DNA from 2 places in the Paenibacillus sp. 22594 genome. Region 2 is predicted to be linked to the other one. Evidence: predicted binding sites of a transcription regulator. Region 2 holds the regulator's gene; the other holds the start of a gene.

Region 1 (6,311 bases), on a different contig from region 2:
AGCATCGAACAGGGAACCGAAAGTCATACCCTTGATGTCGGAAGATACGATTTCATCTTCAGTGTAGCCGTAAGTTTCTGGATCGGAAGCTGCTTTCATTGCTGCGTTGATTTCTTCAACAGTTACACTCTTATCCAGAACAGTAACCAGCTCAGTCAGGGAACCAGTCGCTACAGGCACACGTTGTGCTGCACCGTCAAGTTTGCCTTTCAGTGCTGGGATTACCAGACCGATAGCTTTTGCAGCACCGGTAGTGTTAGGAATGATGTTCTCAGCAGCAGCGCGGGCACGTCTGAAGTCGCCTTTTGCGTGTGGAGCATCAAGAGTATTCTGGTCACCTGTGTAAGCGTGGATAGTAGTCATCAGGCCTTCAACGATTCCGAACTTGTCGTTCAGGACTTTTGCCATTGGAGCAAGGCAGTTCGTTGTGCAAGAAGCGCCGGAGATTACTGTTTCGGAACCGTCAAGGATGTCATCGTTAACGTTGTAAACAACAGTTTTCATGTCGCCTGTAGCTGGAGCGGAGATAACTACTTTCTTAGCTCCACCTTTAAGGTGCTTTTCAGCAGCTTCTTTAGTTGTGAAGAAACCTGTGCATTCCAGAACGATATCAACGCCAAGCTCTCCCCAAGGAAGTTCTTCAGGGTTGCGGTTAGCAAGAACCTTAACATCTTTGCCGTTAACTTTGAAGAAGCCGTCATGCACTTCAACGTCCCCTTGGAATTTACCTTGAGTTGTATCATATTTAAGCAAATGAGCAAGCATCTTAGCGTCAGTCAAGTCATTGATTGCTACCACTTCGATACCTTCTACATTTTGAATACGGCGGAATGCAAGGCGTCCAATACGTCCAAAACCGTTAATACCAACTTTTACACTCATTGAATAGTTCCTCCTAGATTTCGTTTTATTTATTCAAGACAGGCCGTGAGGCTCGTCAAGACAACAATGTTAAGTATAATGCATAAGTCCTTTGCTTGCTCTCCATATTCTGGAAGCTATAGGACTGCCTGGATCTGATTGTCAATTTCTTTGCCAATTTCGACAGCAGCCGCCTCATCTGTAACGAGTATATCCTCCTGCCCGAACCGCAGCATCGCATGGATGGCTTTGGCCTTGCGTTTGCCTCCGGCGATCCCGACAACCACATCCGTGCGGATAATATCCTCAAGGCGGAGCCCCATAGTCAGCATGGTATGAACAACCTGACCTTCTTCATTGAAATAATAGCCGAACGATTCGGCAACCGCCCCTTCTTCCTGAATCTCCGAGACTGTAGTCTCATCCAGCTTGCGGCGGCGGGTCATTTCAATGGCATCCCCAATACCATGCACAATAATTCGTGATCTGCGGATAATTTGCACGATCTCTCCAATATTTGCATCAAGCGCCAGTGACTGGTAAGCATCTTCACTAAGTAAATCAGGCACATGCAGTAGGCGGTAATTCGCTCCTATCCGTTTGGCCATCTTTGAAGCAATGGTGTTGGCCTGGATCTCCATGCTCTCACCCAATCCCCCGCGCGCCGGGACAACCCAAGCGTTCTTATAGGAAAGGGATAACGGAGGTGTGAGCTGATCAGCCATTTCAGCAAGCGTTGAACCCCCCGTAACGGCAATGGTATCATCCGACCGCAGTACACCAAGCAATGCCTTGGCGCCCGCGCGTCCCAGCTCACGCTTCGTGAACGGCGACGTTTCGCAATCACCAGGTACAACAATAACTTTGTTCAGACCATACGTTGTACGAATTTTCTCTTCCAGATCATCCAGGCCAAACAGGCTCTTGGCGATTGGCTCCAGCAGGTCAAGCAGTCTGCGCCCCGCATCGCTTACGCGCATGCCTACGCTCTCGATCTCAATGAGCCCTTGCGATTTCAGAAGATCCGTCTCGGCGCGCAGCACCCGCTCTGTCATATCCAGCGATGCGGCAAGCGTTCTGCGCCCAATAATATCGGACAGCATGATCTGATGTAGAATCGTGTAACGTCTCTTAAGGGTTTCCATGAGATCAGGCAGAAGCTGCTTTTGGATTTCTAATAAATTACGCATGCTTTCACTCCTGCAACTTCGTCTTCCTCTTATTCCCTTGTCCATGGTCTTAAAACGTCCCGGGTTAACTTTTTAAGTCCCACCCATATTCTACCCAAATATTACGCGGAGTGCAAGTCTTCCGAGACTATAATTCTCAACCTCTTTTCATCTTATACATCTGCCGCGTCATGGAAAGTGCTGAAAGTCCTGTGACTCCCGGATAAAAGCCTTGTAAATGAATTTCCCCGAACGCTGGAGGCCGATTATTAGAAGAAGACAAAGATATTTTTACAGCAGTGTGATTAAGCCGTTGCATTTGAACCCTAAATAGATTATAATAATTTTTGTTGCGCCCGTGGTCCAATGGATATGACGTAGGCCTCCGAAGCCTGAGATCCAAGTTCGATTCTTGGCGGGCGCGCCATTAATTTCACTTTTGTACATAATTTAGCAGTCATCACCTATAGTATTTAACCAAAGAGCCGCTTGTTGGCTCTTTTTTTATTAACTAAGTTTGACTTTCTTTGACTTTTTGTTTGAATTTGTTTATCATGTGGTTAATACGGTAACAGTAAAAAATGAACACATTCGAAGAACCAATTCAAGGAGGTTTTCCACGTGAGTTATATTCCTATGGTAGTAGAACAGAGCAACCGCGGTGAGCGCGCTTATGACATCTATTCCCGCCTGCTGAAGGACCGCATCATTTTCCTCGGAACGGAGGTTAATGACGTGGTAGCCAATTCCATCATCGCACAAATGCTCTTCCTGGCTGCCGAAGATCCGGATAAGGATATTCACCTGTATGTGAACAGCCCTGGCGGTTCCATCACAGCCGGAATGGCTATATTTGATACAATGCAATACATTAAGCCGGATGTTTCCACCATTTGTGTGGGCATGGCCGCTTCCATGGGGGCGTTCCTGCTGAACGCCGGTGCCAAGGGCAAGCGCTTCGCGCTGCCAAACAGTGAAATCATGATCCACCAGCCGCTGGGTGGTGCTCAAGGACAGGCTACAGACATCGAAATTCGTGCCCGCCGTATCCTTAAGCTCCGCGACAAGCTGAACCGTATCCTATCTGAACGCACTGGCCAACCGCTGGAGCGCATCGAGAAGGATACCGACCGCGACTACTTCATGACCGCTGCTGAAGCAGCTGAATATGGTATTGTCGATAAGGTTATTGAGAAGACGCTGCCTGCAGGCGTATAATTCACAGCACATGCAAAAGGGCTGCCTGGACCATTATGGTCTAGAGCAGCCCTTTTTTGTATATATAGCAGCAGTTTGTCATCCCAACCGGCTGTAACCCAAAGCGTCTAGCTTCCCGGCGATTACACGGTACCCTCTGCCGTTAGGATGCACATGATCCAGTGACAGCAGTCCACGCTCATTACCTGCGAACTCATGATAGATGGAGGCAAACCCGCATACATTGCTGCTGTAACCCGCAACATAGCCGTTGAACTGGCGTACCCAGTTCGTAGCCTCCGTTAACTGAGGATAAGGATTATAGAGTCCTACCATCCGGATAATATAGGGCCGGCGGCTGCCGTTCTTCAACTGCCAGAGTGAACCCATAATCTCACTGAAGTTTCTTTTGCATTCACGAAGCGCCCGTTCCAGCGCTGGAGACAGGTAGCCTGGACGAAATGACACAGCTTTGGCTGCCTTGATCAGATCGTTTCCTCCAATGGACAAAGTAACGATATCTGCATCCCTGACAGCTTGGCGGAACATGGGGTCACTGCTTAAACGTTGCTCCAATGCAGCCGTAGTCAGACCATTGATACCAAGGTTGACCGCTCTGATTGGTTCGCGGAGCCTTCCCTCTGCCATTCTGCGGTAAACGGGTACGAAGCCATTGCCCGGCAGCGCTCCGAATCCGGTCGTCAAGGAGTCACCAATGGCCGTGTACAGATAACTCATTTCCTTCCCTCCCCGCTTGATAAGCTGGTTTCTCCTTTAGCTTATGAACGGGGGAGGCGTCAGGCAACGGAAAGGTGTCCATACACGGCATTAGCGGAGCGGGCTAATCTCTGTTTTATGAAAGAATGCACTTATTTCATTCCGGCGAACGGGCTGCTTCCATCCGGCAGAAGCTCCTTGAAGGTGAACTCATACTCAGGGAACCCTGAAGCATAAGCGGTGTATTCATAGAGTTGGAAGAATACTACCAATTTCCCGTCTTTCACATAAAAGTTCTTCTCTGTATTCAGGCCGGTGAATCCGCCCTGGTAGCCGCCTTCTGCCTTGATTAGCTTGGATAACTTGGCATTAAGCTCTTTTTTATAGTTCGGGTTGGCCTTCAACAAATCCCCGATTAGGAGGCGCTTGCCGTCCTTCAGAGAGAACGTGAACGCATCACGGTAAGTCATGCCGTGAGCACCGCCAAGATAGCTGTACTGGGTCGTGATTAGACTGAGTATGCCGTCCTGGTTATAAGTGATTACATAGCCCCCGTCGAACTCATACGGCTGGTCGTCCGAGGATTTATTTGCAATTTCCTTCTCCGCTTCGGCTGCAAATTTGATGAGTGTCTGCTTAATTGTGTCGTTGATCGTTTGTTGGGCCTTGGCATTCGCCAGACCGCTAATCTGAGGATAATCCACCTTGATCGGTGCGTCCTTACGTTCCTTGACAATGCTCTCTGTCTTAATGGTGATCGCATTTTGCGGTTTGCTGACGACATTCAATTGGCCTGTAGCCCCATTATAATCCCCTTTATACCCCAGAAAGTCGTTCAGCAGATCAAGCGGAACAAACAGCCGATTGTTGATGTTTTGACCTTGATAATTATTTAAATAAAAATTATTCACCCGGACTGAAATTTCGTAATCGGTGAGAGACAGATTAACCTTTGTTGTTCCTTTACCGATTGTATAGGCCTTTTCTGCCTTATCATAGGTCAGGGACATACCCAGTGAATCGCGTAAAAAGGTCAACGGCACCCACACTTTCCCTTCATGGACCACACCAGTCTGAGGTGTGATCTTCCCGTTTACCTTCAGCACCACTAGCGAATGTTCCGCATTTGCCTGAACCGCAGCTGAAGCAGCCTGACTGGTCCCTGCGGGCAAAAGCCCTCCGCTTAGCAGAATCCCTGCCGCCATAATGCCTGCACCCCATGCTTTTGCTTGTTTCTTCTTGATGTTCTTCATATGATTATCCCCTTCCGCTAGTACGATGATAGATTTGATGAAAATTCCAAAATACCGGAGAGCAGCCTCCTTGCCGCCCTCGTTTCCACTCTTCCCATTATAAAGACATCAGGAGTATCGGTTGTTACAAAGCCCTTTACAATTTCTTAAGCTTCGCCGATCATTTCAGCGCTGCTTATTACATTTCTTTAAACAAAATGAGAGATCTCACAACCATTCCCCGCAAAAAAAGAGGCACTACTCCCTGCTGTAACCAGCAGAAGAAGCGCCTCTTAAGGATAACGGACTATTTCAGCTCATACATTACGCTAAGCTGCGTTGAAACCTTCACTTCTCCCGGTTCAACGGAAGTGCCTCCGGCTGTATCTGCCACTGCTTTGGACATTGTCGCATTTTCCATGTAGATTACTGGGTTGTTGCCGTCATCATTCTGAGTGACTGTAATGACCTGGCCCAGGCTGCGTTTGGCTGCTTTGGCAATAGCTCCAGCTTTTACATCTGCATTGGTCATGGCTTTTTCAATCACCTGCGCTTCAAAGGCTGACGGATCTTCAATGGCAAATTGGGCATTGCCAATATTGTTCGCTCCTGCAGTAGAAGCAGCATCCAGCAGCGCCCCAACCTTGGTCAGATCACGATAGGTTACCTTCAACGTATGCTGGGCAATGTAGCCTTTAATCTGCTGACCATCTTTTTCAGAATAGCTGTAATTCGGTTGTACGCTGAATTGGGTGCTCTGAACGTCTTTATCTGCAATGCCCCAAGTCGTCTTCAGTAGCGCGGTGATCTTGGCGATTTTGGCTCCATTGGTTTTCTGTGCCTCTTCCGCCGTTGCTGCCGAAGTGTTCACCCCGATGGACAGATAGACAACGTCCGGTTTGATGGAAAGTTCTCCTTTGCCAATCACATTGACGATGTTTCTCTGGGCCTCCTCTGCGGCGTAAGCCTTTTCAGGACCTTGGAACACTCCGCTCAAAGCCATACCCCCTATCATCAAACTCCCTGCCAGCATTACCGCTCCGAGCTTTTTGCTCCATGCATTCATGTTTGCCATCCCCTTTCGTTATTTGTAATTGTTGTTGGTACTCTCTAGACGGCGCGGCTTGGCAAAAGT
Region 2 (12,289 bases):
GTGCACGGTTGTGGAAAAGCTGTGGATAATTTTCAGTAAGTCCAGAAAACTTACACACATGTGGATACAATTGCAGAGAGCATTGTATCCATAATTTCTGATGCGCAAATACATAATTATGTGGATGAGTCAAGCGAAAAGCCTAATAATCCGCGGTTTTTGTGGATAAAAAGTGGATTATGTGGACAAGTATATGGAAATAGTGGATAACTAATTTGCGGGATAATTAATCCGAAAAAATATGAATTAGTTCAATTTTTTTTCTGTGGATAACTTTTAGTGGTGTTCTTTTTCTCGAGATGATTAGCAACAGAGCCTTTTGCTTGGTATACTCTCATAGAGTGCATTACTAACAATGATGAGGTGAGCGGAAGTGGAAATCAGGCAATTGAAATCCGAGGAGTTTGAAGCAAGTCTAAGCTTGTCCGAATATGCTTTTAAATATAAGGTTACGGGTGAAGAGCGGGCTGAAGAGAAGCTGAAATTTAAGCCGGAAAGAGTATGGGGGGTCTTCGAAAATGAAGTGCTTGGAGCACAATTGACATTGCTTCCGCTTCAGGTCTACATACAAGGCAGGGCCGTTCCTATGGGCGGAATAGGCGGGGTTTCTACATGGCCGGAAAACCGCAGACAGGGGCTTGTAGCCAAGCTTTTATCCCATACGCTGCAAACAATGAATGAGGCAGGTCAGACATTGTCCTTTTTGCATCCGTTTTTGATTCCTTTTTACCGAAAGTTCGGCTGGGAGATCTATTGTGAATATAAAAAATACTCTATACCAGTGGATAAGTTTCCAAGAAAAACTGAAATTCAGGGGACTGTAAAGCGTGATTCCGCAGGTCTTGATACATTGGAGGAACTCTACAGTAGATTTGCCGCTGAATATAACGGAACTCTGCAGCGTGATGCGGACTGGTGGAAGCGGAGTGTATTGGATGAACAGATACACCACTGTGTTTTTTACTCGAAACTTCGTGAGCCAGAAGGATATGTGCTGTATAAAATAATCAATAATGAACTGATCATTGATGAATTCATTTACTTGAACGAAGTGGCGCGTCAGGGCTTGTGGACATTTCTTGCCAACCACGATTCAATGATAACTGGAGCTTCTCTCAAGCAAGTACCTTCTGATGATATTCTCCCGTATTTGCTTCCGGACCCGCGCATTCCACAGGAAAATTATCCATACTTTATGGGGCGGATTGTGAATGCACAAAGGTTTGTGGAGAACTTCACCTTCCGACCCGTTACTAGCCTTGAGAGTAAAACTCTGTATATTGAGGATGAACATGCTCCTTGGAACAATGGATTGTGGATATGGACTGTATCCGAGGATGGGGCAGCAACGTTAAGCTGCGTGGAAGGGGAAAAAGCCTCTGCTGATCTGAGTTGCACCATTGGTACGCTTACTGTTCTGCTGCTAGGGTACAAACGGCCAGTGGAACTGGCCAGATACGGGCAGTTAAAAGCATACCCAGCGGAATTGGAATGGCTGGAAAAGGTCATACCGCAGGCGAAAACGGCATTGTTTGATTTTTTCTAATCCTGTAATTTAAGACTCTTCCGTCTTCATAATGAAGCTGGGGGAGTTTTTTGCCAAATGAAAGTTCAGTGGGAATCAATATGCAAAAACCTTGCAATGGTCAGAATACAATCACCCTAAAACGTAAAAAATAAAAGCAACCACTTGGAATTCAGTGAGAATGTGTTATAATATGAAAAAAGTCAAAGAAAGTCAAAGTCAACGCAGCTCGAATTCAATTTATTGAAGGAAGTAGAGACAATGGTGGCAGGCTCTTCATTAATGGCTTTTTTAGTATATCTCCGGAATGATACTGTATTGCACTCTGAGTGCTGAGGTATGAATGTAGTTTCGATTCGGGCCTCTGCTCATGGGTTAAGTTCTATAGAGATCATTGCCGGACGGAAGCACAGTCAGTTGCACTATAAGCTTTGAACACTGGAGGATGAGTGATGCGTAATATCTCTGATATTATCGAACAATATCTGAAGAATATTTTGCATGAAAGTCCCGAAGGTACGGTGGAAATTCAGCGCAATGACCTGGCGGACCAGTTCTCATGCGTTCCGTCTCAGATCAACTATGTCATTAGTACACGCTTTACTTTGGAAAAGGGCTATGTAGTTGAGAGCAAACGTGGCGGTGGTGGTTACATCCGGATTCAGCGTTTTGAGCTGCCCCAGAATGTCGCACTATACGCACATCTCAATTCTACAATCGGAAAAGATATCGATCAAAATTGCGCCGAAGGGCTGATTTATCAGCTGGAGGAAGCCCGGTTTCTAACCAAGCGTGAAGCGTGCCTATTGCGCGCTGCTGTTTCCCGGGAATGCCTGACGGTTAATCTGCCGTACCGGGATGAGATTCGTGCCAAGCTAATGAAGGCTATGCTAATCTCTTTATTGGGCAAATAATGGTCAAATCTTAAGGAGGGACACCGCTTATGCTTTGCCAGGAATGCGGGGTCAAACCGGCGACACTCCATTTCACGAAGATTGTGAATGGAGAGAAGACGGAGTTTCATATTTGCGAAAGCTGTGCGCGGGAGAAAGGGGAGCTCATTCCTGGAACAGCGGGAGGATTCTCTATTCACAGTTTGCTGTCTGGTCTTCTGGATCTGGAAGGAGCAGGCAAGGAAAAAAACGCAGCCTCCCAGACCGCTCAGAGCCTTCAATGTGAGAATTGCGGAATGACTTACTCCCAGTTCAGCAAGCTTGGGCGTTTTGGCTGCAGCTCCTGTTATAAATATTTTGACAGTACGCTGGACCCGCTCTTCAGACGGGTTCATGGCAGCACCGCTCATGTGGGTAAGCTGCCGAAACGTGCCGGAGCAAAGATCATGTGTAAACGCCAGATTGATGAACTGAAGCAGGAACTGCAACATAGTATCGCACAGGAAGAGTTTGAAACCGCAGCTGAGCTGAGGGATCAAATCCGCCAGCTTGAAAAAGAAATGCCACAAGAGTAAAGTCTTTGATATAAAGGGGGGATACGACATGTCAAGTCTCCGGTTTACCGAACAAGCCCTTAGTGACTGGATGCGCTGCGGTGGCAGCCATTCCGAGATCGTCATCAGCAGCCGGATGCGGATCGCCCGCAACCTGGAGCATCTACCCTTCCCTTTGCTGGCTTCGGCAGAGCAGTCGGAAGAGGTGCTGGACCAGCTCGCTCCTGTTTTCCAAGGAGAAGCAGCTGCGGATTTCGGCAACTTTCAACTCTTGAAACTGGATGAGCTGGATGAGCTGGACAAAAAGGTGCTTGTGGAAAAGCATCTCATTAGCCCTAACCTCGCTAACGAGTCGCGGGGTGGCGCAGTCATCCTTAATGAGGACGAGTCGGTCAGTATTATGATCAACGAAGAAGACCATTTGCGCATTCAGTGTCTGTTCCCCGGTTTGCAGGTCAGAGAGGCTTGGGTAAGGGCGACAGCCATTGATGATATTTTTGAAGGCTCGGTCAATTACGCCTTTGATGATCGAAGAGGGTATTTGACCAGTTGTCCTACGAATGTGGGCACAGGGCTTCGCGCTTCGGTCATGGTCCACTTGCCCGCACTTGTAATGACCCACCAAATCAACCGGATTTTATCCGCTGTGAATCAAGTAGGGCTCACGGTAAGAGGGATTTATGGTGAAGGCAGCGAAGCAGTAGGAAATATCTTTCAAATCTCCAACCAGATCACGCTTGGCCAGACAGAGAGTGAAATTATCGAGAATCTCCATGGCGTAGTTACCCAGATTATTGAGCATGAACGCAACGCGCGGGAACGTCTGTTGGTAGATTCCGCTTTGCGGATTACAGACAGAATCAAACGCTCTTACGGGATTTTGTCCTACGCGGCGGTGATGGAGCTAAAGGAGTCTGCACAACGGCTCTCCGATCTAAGGCTTGGAGTTGATCTTGGTATTTTGGAAGGACCATCGATTTCAGTCCTCAACGAGCTGAATGTAAAGACACAGCCGGGTTTTCTGCAAAAAATGTTCGGCGACGAGCTTACAGCCACCGAACTCGATATGTACCGGGCGAAGCTGCTCCGGGAGACACTGGGATCACAACATTAATTATAGATACTTATTATCCGTGGAGGTGCAGGGGATATGATGTTTGGAAGATTTACGGAACGCGCACAAAAGGTGCTTGCGCTGGCGCAGGAAGAAGCCGTTCGTTTGGGACACAACAACATTGGGACAGAACATATTTTGCTCGGACTGATTCGTGAAGGAGACGGCATTGCCGCTAAGGCTTTGATCGGTTTGGGTCTGGGTCTTGAGAAAATTCAGGACGAAGTGGAAACACTGATCGGCCGGGGACAAGAACAGCCTACAAACATTGCTTATACTCCTCGTGCCAAAAAGGTTATCGAGCTGTCGATGGATGAAGCTCGTAAACTGGGCCACACTTATGTGGGAACAGAACATATCCTGCTCGGACTGATCCGCGAAGGCGAAGGCGTAGCCGCCCGTGTCCTCAATAACCTTGGAATCAGCCTTAATAAGGCTCGTCAGCAGGTTCTGCAGCTTCTGGGCAGCAGTGAAGCTACTTCGAGCCACAGCGGCGCTCCAGCCAATGTCAGCACGCCCACGTTGGATGGCCTGGCCCGCGACCTGACCGCGTATGCCAAAGATGGCAATCTGGATCCTGTCATTGGCCGCAGCAAGGAAATTGAGCGCGTTATTCAAGTGCTTAGCCGCCGCACCAAAAATAATCCGGTCCTGATCGGTGAACCTGGGGTAGGTAAAACAGCGATTGCCGAAGGATTGGCGCAAAAAATCATCAACAATGAAATTCCGGAAACTCTGCGTGACAAGCGCGTAATGACTCTGGATATGGGTTCAGTAGTTGCCGGTACGAAATACCGCGGTGAGTTCGAAGACCGCCTCAAAAAAATTATGGATGAGATTCGTCAAGCAGGTAACATTGTACTCTTTATCGATGAGCTGCATACCCTGATTGGTGCTGGTGGTGCGGAAGGTGCGATCGATGCTTCCAACATCCTGAAGCCTGCTCTAGCCCGTGGAGAACTGCAGTGCATTGGTGCCACCACACTGGACGAATACCGCAAATATATCGAGAAAGACGCAGCTCTTGAGCGCCGGTTCCAGCCTATTACAGTGGACCAGCCTTCTCCGGAAGAAGCTGTCCAAATTCTATACGGTCTTCGTGACCGCTATGAGGCCCATCACCGGGTGAAGATCACAGATGAAGCTATCGTGGAAGCTGTGAAGCTGTCAGACCGTTATATTCCAGACCGTTTCCTGCCGGATAAGGCGATTGACTTGATTGATGAAGCAGGCTCCAAGGTAAGACTCAACTCCTACACAATCCCGCCAAATCTCAAGGAACTTGAAATGCGTCTGGATGATATCCGCAAGGAGAAGGATTCTGCTGTACAGAGCCAAGAGTTCGAAAAGGCAGCTGCACTGCGTGATACCGAGCAAAAAATCCGTGAGGAATTGGATACCACCAAGAACCAGTGGAAAGAAAAACAAGGCCGGACTGATTCTCAGGTTACACCAGAGGATATTGCACAGGTGGTAGCCAGCTGGACAGGGATACCTGTCAGCAAGCTCAAGGAAGAAGAGACTGACCGTCTGCTTAACATGGAAGCTCTGCTCCATGAACGTGTCATTGGTCAGGATGAAGCCGTGAAGGCAGTCAGCCGGGCACTCCGCCGGGCGCGTGCAGGCCTCAAAGATCCAAAACGTCCAATGGGTTCGTTTATCTTCCTGGGACCAACAGGGGTTGGTAAAACCGAGCTGGCGCGTGCACTTGCTGAAGCCATGTTCGGTGACGAGAATGCGGTAATCCGTATCGATATGTCAGAGTATATGGAGAAGCATTCCACTTCCCGTTTGGTCGGAGCGCCTCCAGGGTATGTGGGCTACGAAGAAGGCGGGCAATTGACCGAGAAGGTTCGCCGCAAACCATATTCTGTTGTGCTTTTGGACGAAATCGAAAAAGCTCATCCGGAAGTATTCAACATTCTGCTGCAGGTGCTGGAAGACGGCCGTCTGACCGATTCCAAAGGCCGTGTCGTCGACTTCCGCAACACTCTGATCATTCTCACCTCCAATGTCGGAGCGCAGGCGATCAAGAAGAACTCTACACTTGGCTTCACAGCTGTACAGGATGCCGGAGCGGATTACAGCAACATGAAGGGTAAAGTCATGGAAGAGCTGAAGAAGAGCTTCCGCCCTGAGTTCCTGAACCGTATTGACGAAATCATCGTCTTCCACTCCCTGGATGAAAAACACATTGCCGAAATTGTTACGCTTATGTCCGAGGAATTGCGCAAACGGCTGCGTGAGTATGATGTGGACTTTGTGCTCACAGATGGAGCTAAAGCATTCCTGGCCAAAGAGGGATATGATCCAGCCTTCGGTGCGCGTCCGCTGCGCCGGGCGATTCAGAAGCACATCGAAGACCGTCTCTCCGAGGAACTGCTGAAGGGCAACATCCAAAAAGGGGATTCCCTTAACATTGATGAAGTTAATGGTGAACTTGTAGTAACAAAAGTGGAAATTCCGATTGCTGTTACACAGGAAAATGAGGTTGGAACAGAATAACCTTTACTTGGTTGAAACAAAGCTTCCGCTTCTCCGTATGGAGAAGTGGGGGCTTTTTTGCGTAAAGGTACCTCGATGTTTAATTAAGCAATCATTCAGGCAGGTTAATGAGGGTGGGATCCAAAAGTAGATCTTAAGTGACCTTCCGTTCAGTGTGCAGAAATGGTAAACTTTGAGTAAGAGAAAATTATCCGCAATTTTAGCAAGTTCGGACGGATAGGAGCGCACATGGCAAAACCAAAAACCAAATTTTTTTGCACCGAATGCGGCTACGAATCGCCAAAATGGTTCGGTAAATGTCCCGGCTGCCAGGCATGGAACTCCATGGTGGAAGAGACCGAAATCGTAGTCAAAACACAAGGCATGAATGCACCGATTTTTCAGAGTAAAGAAAAGGCGCAATCGATCATAAATATAGAAAGTGACAAAGAGCCGCGTATCCTGACAGGCATTGGAGAGCTTAACCGAGTGCTGGGGGGAGGGATTGTTCCCGGCTCACTGGTACTGGTAGGAGGAGATCCCGGGATTGGTAAATCGACGCTCCTGCTGCAGACCTCGCATGCGCTGACAACCCAGGGATTACGGGTGCTGTACATTTCAGGTGAAGAATCGGTCCGGCAAACAAAGCTTCGTGCGGATCGCCTTGGGGCGCTTTCGGCAGAGCTTTATGTGCTGTGTGAGACTAATATGGAGAGCATTGAAGAAGCGATTGAGCAGATTCAGCCCCAGTTCCTAGTCATTGACTCTATTCAGACTGTATTTATGCCGGAGGTAACAAGCGCACCCGGCAGTGTGACACAGGTTCGGGAATGTACGACAAGATTCATGCGGATCGCCAAAATTCGCGGAATTGCTACGGTCCTTGTAGGACATGTAACGAAAGAAGGGGCAATTGCAGGGCCACGCATGCTGGAGCATATGGTCGATTGTGTCCTCTATTTTGAAGGGGAGCGGCATCATACGTACCGTTTGCTGCGTGCGGTCAGTAACCCAATACTATTAAACTATTGAATAGACGATTCTATGATTCATAAATATACCCTTATGTGTTTGACGCATAGGGCTTTTTGTCATATAATCCAATCGTCTAACATTATTCTTATTATTCGACAATTAGACGTTATAGGTTAATGTTTTTTGATATAAATGTCGATATATATTAGACGAATGAGGAACAGTAGAAGGTAGTTAATGGTGGGGATAACCCCAACGTAGCCTTGTACATAGAAAGCGTAGAAGCGTTAGGGAAATATATCATTAAACGAATGAGGAACAGGGTGAGGGCAGTTAATGGTGGGGATAACCCCAACGTAGCCTTGTACATAGAAAGCGTAGAAGCGTTAGGGAAATATCATTAGACGAATGAGGAGCAGTGTGAGGGCAGTTAAGGGTAGGGATAACCCCAACGTAGCCTTGTACATAGAAAGCGTAGAAGCGTTAGGAAATATCATTAGACCGAATGAGGAACAGTGTGAGGGCAGCTAAGGATAAGGACAGCCCCTAATATATTCTTTGTGATAGAAAAGCGTGAAGCTGTAGAGAGACATCATAAGACGAATGAGAAGCAGTAGGAAGTCGGTTAAGGGAGAAGGATATTCCCTGACGTAATCTCTGTCATAAAAATCGTGGATAGTGGTAGAGAGACACTAATGGAGGGGTTAGAAGGAAAGAGTGAATATAAGATTAGAAGTGAGGAATAGCCAATGCATTTAGTGAAAAATGATAAACAACATAAAAAAACAAGTAGTGGTGAAGTATTAACCTTAATTGAGAATACGGAAATGATAAAGAATCAAAATATAAGATTCTCATACGAACCCTTAACAATCATTGAGTATGGAGGAACGTTAAGATACTTTATGTTCATTGTCTTAAGAAATGAAACAATTAAGACAATGAAAGTTACAGGATATAGCACCTATTTTTTTAGCACACTGCAATCCACAAAATTACAGACATTAGAGTTCCACGCCAAAATAATCGTTCGCTTTTTGAATTATTTGTTTTTTGACAATCATAACAAGTTTAAAATGAATGATATAACTGACTTGCAAATCGAACACGGAAACAAATTTATTAGAGATTATGCCCAGGGGAATATTGGGAAAAAATTCAAAACGGAAGAATCTGTACAAAAAGTTGAAAGAGTCTTAACGCGATTTTATAAATTTATCTATGACCAATTGAAAGAGAAAATGAAATATATAACATACCATAATTTTTACATAAAGACTGTCAAGAAGAAGAACGCTTATCGTAAAGATAAAAGCAAAGAAATAGTAGAATCTCTTTTCTCATATTCGTCACCTTCTTATATCCCACCTCAAAAAATTAAACATATGCCTTCCTATGTGTTTCAGACAATGCTGGAGATATGTGATATTCATTACCCTCATATAAAACTTGCACTATGTTTGCAGGCGTTTGGGGGATTAAGAGCAGGAGAAGTATGTAATGTATCCAGATTTAATACGAGTCTTCAAATGCACAGTAAAGATTTAGCTTGGTTTTCAGTGGATTTAAGGGAAAAGGTTCAAATGCGAACTGACGGAAAAGATGTTGGAGGAATTAAAAAAGCAAGAATACAACCAATACATCCTGTATTCCTTGGACTATTCGAACAATTATGGAATCAGCATATGCAACTAATAAAAGGTATAGATAACCCTTTCGGAGCAATATTTATGAATCGTGAAAATGAAGCAATGACTGTAGGCACTTATGAAGATTATTACTTCAATGAGATACGGAAGCTAACACTTGAAAAAATTAGTAAAAAAGGCGACTTTCGAAGTGTTAGTGAGGCTAATATTTTAATGTCCGGTTCCTTTAATACACATATTCTTCGTCATTTTTTTACACAGTTTCTTGCTGAACTTGAAAGTACAAAAAGCCCTATTGAAGTCGCATATTGGCGTGGGGATTCTTCTCTTGATTCAGCTATAACCTACTACTCTCAACACCCCGTTATAGACGAAAAAATTAAACATATTCAACGGTCAGTATTCAAAGAATTAAGGTTTGGAGGAGAATGAAAATGAGTGAAATGATAAGTGAGTTTTATACATCAGAGGAGGCTAGTGAGATACTGGATGTATCTGTTCCACACCTCTTGACTTGTTCAAGAACTAATAGGTTGAAATCCCAGAAAGAAGCACAAAAAGTTCTTTTCTATAAACAAGAGATAGACGACCTGAAAATATTATTGAGTGAAACATTTAGCTATAAAGAGCTTGTGAATATTATTCAGAAGGAAACCAAAAATCACTTTCTAAGTCAAACAACAGTAAAATCATATGCTTTGAATAACAACTTCAAATTTATACCTAATCCTTTAAATGGAAAAGACTTTCGATTTTATAAGAAAGATATCCATAACTTTCTTTCTCTTTTTCTTGTAAATTATAAACCTAAAAATTCCTTATATGAAGTTATATCAACATTTGTAGGAGAATACAAAAATGAATTTACTGTAATAGAATCCAGTCGTGGGTATCATAACTACCAATATATTAAGGAATACTGCCAAGCTAATGCGCTCATGCCTTTGGATTCGAGCGAACGTGTTTTGAACTACATAAGAATGGTATGTAAAGAGCAAAACATATCTTATTATTGCAATAGTCTGAAAAACGACATTTACATTGCAAAGAACGAGTTTTCTAAATTTGAGGAGTATCATAGCTTTCTACGTTCGATTAATTTGGAATCGTATTATACGAATGAAGAAATAAAGGAAATGTTCCAACTTGTGAATACAGATAGAATTGCAAAGTATGCTAATGCTTTTAAGTTTAAAAACAAGCTTTATTTTGAGAAGAGTAAAGTAGATGAGGTTAAGAGCCTGAAAGATAATACCATTGAACGGACAAAAGCAGTGGAGATATTGGGTATTGATGTAAGTAGCGTGACAGTTCATATGAGGAAATTAGGAATTGAATATGCGGAAAATCCACTTAGCACAACTATTATTATATGGAAAAATGATTTTAAAATATTAGAAGAACATATACTCCACCTTAGAGCTATTGAAAATGCTCCAACTAAGTTCGAAAAATTTAAAATTGAAACGAAGAATATTATCCCTAAAGTTGATATTCCTGTAACGCTTGAAGCTTTTGATAATTTCATTTTGGAAAGGTTTAAGAGTAATAAAACTAAGTACGTTTATACAAATCTTGTAAATGTTTATAAAACAATCATTCCAATTATGGACAAAGAAATTACAAAATATTCCGTTAATGAGGTTGAGTTACTCGTTAATACTATTTGGCAAGTTGTTGCAAAAGAGGAATTCTCCTTCTTTATCGAATATTGTCAAAAACATTATCTAATGAAATTTAAAGATTCCTTGAAATTTAAACCAAAAGAATTGAATGAGACAATGGCTTATACGCAAGAACAATGGATTCTATTTGCCATACTGCTCTTTACAGAGCCGGAAAAACTTATAGAGAAGGCAATTGAAAAAAGACTCCACGCTATGACGTGGCTATATTGCGCTTTGCATTATGTTTGTGGTTGGAGGGCTTCTGATATGTATACGATTCCTTCGCCTAGTCTGAAACTCGTCTTGGATTTAAACGAAGAAGAAGTTATTGAACATATCAAGACGGGGGCATTCACTTTCGAAATGGCACAAGAGATTGTAAATAATGTAATGTTTCAAATCAATGCCTTCCACAAAAAACCGAATAAAACCAAAAAGAAGAATATCCAACGCTTGAAGTTTGTTATAGACGATACTTATGTCTTCATTATTGGAATGTTAATTGCTTTATGTGAGGCTCACCGCCTTCAGAATAATAGGAATAACAAGAGTGAAAGTATTGTTACAGAAATTTCTTCAAAAAGGCAACATCACCTTGATTTTTTTGGACAAGCATATATTGATATATTCAATGAAGATACGTTTCAAAACAATAGTGCTGTAAAGACATTCTTTAACTTTACGCAAACCGTTAGTTCAGAGGAAAATTGGGGGCAAGCATACGACATAGCAGCCATTTTAAGAGGACACATTGTTAATAAGAAAAGCGGAATTCCAATGACGACACAAGTTTATTATCAGCACTATGGTAAAAAAAACAATGACATCAATAGAATTACAACTGCTCTAACAGAACGTGGGGGCTTTTCCTTTATGTCACACCTACTATTAAAAACTATGCAAGAAGATAATGAAGAAACGCCATATGCTTTACAAGAATGGGAAGAGCAAACCAAAGCGATTTTAGATATAGGGTCCTTAAAACCATATCAAATTGAAATGATGTCAAAGGGAATCGCAGATTACAAAGGGCGAGTTACCAAAGTATTCAGAGATTTAATGGTGAGCCATAAAGGTGAAGTGAAGGAGATTTTGAAAAAAGTATCTTTGGGTGAAACCCCTTCAAAAATGGAACATTCCCAGTGCCTATTCAAGTCTGTATATAGGAGTTCGTGTGCGTATCCTAGGCGAGAGAACTGCATAGGTTGTGAATTTGCAATGAATGAAATGTATTTTTTGATTGAATTTAATAAACGTCTCCAGAGCCTATTAAACGATATCAGAAATGCGGAATATTCTTTCGATAAAGAACGTTATACCTATAGTCTTTTCTATCACTATATGCCCATTTTACAAGAAGCAACTCATTTCTTTGGACGCGATAGAGTAAATACTTTCGTGAAAATATCAAAAAAAGATATCTTGAAT

The links. Region 2 encodes CtsR, which represses protease genes until heat stress. Its sites were predicted from a motif close to ATGGTCAATAAAGGTCAAACA; they were not measured.
Region 1: the regulator CtsR is predicted to act here: its motif matches at 2,545-2,565, upstream of clpP (ATP-dependent Clp endopeptidase proteolytic subunit ClpP).

What each region holds. Positions count from the first base shown of each region.
Region 1 covers NZ_JBQENA010000007.1:390,292-396,602, forward strand. The annotation lists gene gap (type I glyceraldehyde-3-phosphate dehydrogenase) at 1-882, opposite strand, end outside; gene ACTJKB_RS22725 (sugar-binding transcriptional regulator) at 999-2,051, opposite strand; tRNA gene ACTJKB_RS22730 (tRNA-Arg) at 2,383-2,457, shown strand; gene clpP (ATP-dependent Clp endopeptidase proteolytic subunit ClpP) at 2,652-3,248, shown strand; gene ACTJKB_RS22740 (GDSL-type esterase/lipase family protein) at 3,327-3,965, opposite strand; gene ACTJKB_RS22745 (PdaC/SigV domain-containing protein) at 4,097-5,197, opposite strand; gene ACTJKB_RS22750 (SIMPL domain-containing protein) at 5,484-6,242, opposite strand.
Region 2 covers NZ_JBQENA010000016.1:121-12,409, forward strand. The annotation lists gene ACTJKB_RS29150 (GNAT family N-acetyltransferase) at 374-1,546, shown strand; gene ACTJKB_RS29155 (CtsR family transcriptional regulator) at 1,978-2,439, shown strand; gene ACTJKB_RS29160 (UvrB/UvrC motif-containing protein) at 2,469-2,993, shown strand; gene ACTJKB_RS29165 (protein arginine kinase) at 3,022-4,086, shown strand; gene clpC (ATP-dependent protease ATP-binding subunit ClpC) at 4,123-6,591, shown strand; partial or broken gene ACTJKB_RS29175 (AAA family ATPase) at 6,820-7,581, shown strand; gene ACTJKB_RS29180 (hypothetical protein) at 8,295-9,626, shown strand; gene ACTJKB_RS29185 (helix-turn-helix domain-containing protein) at 9,629-12,289, shown strand, end outside.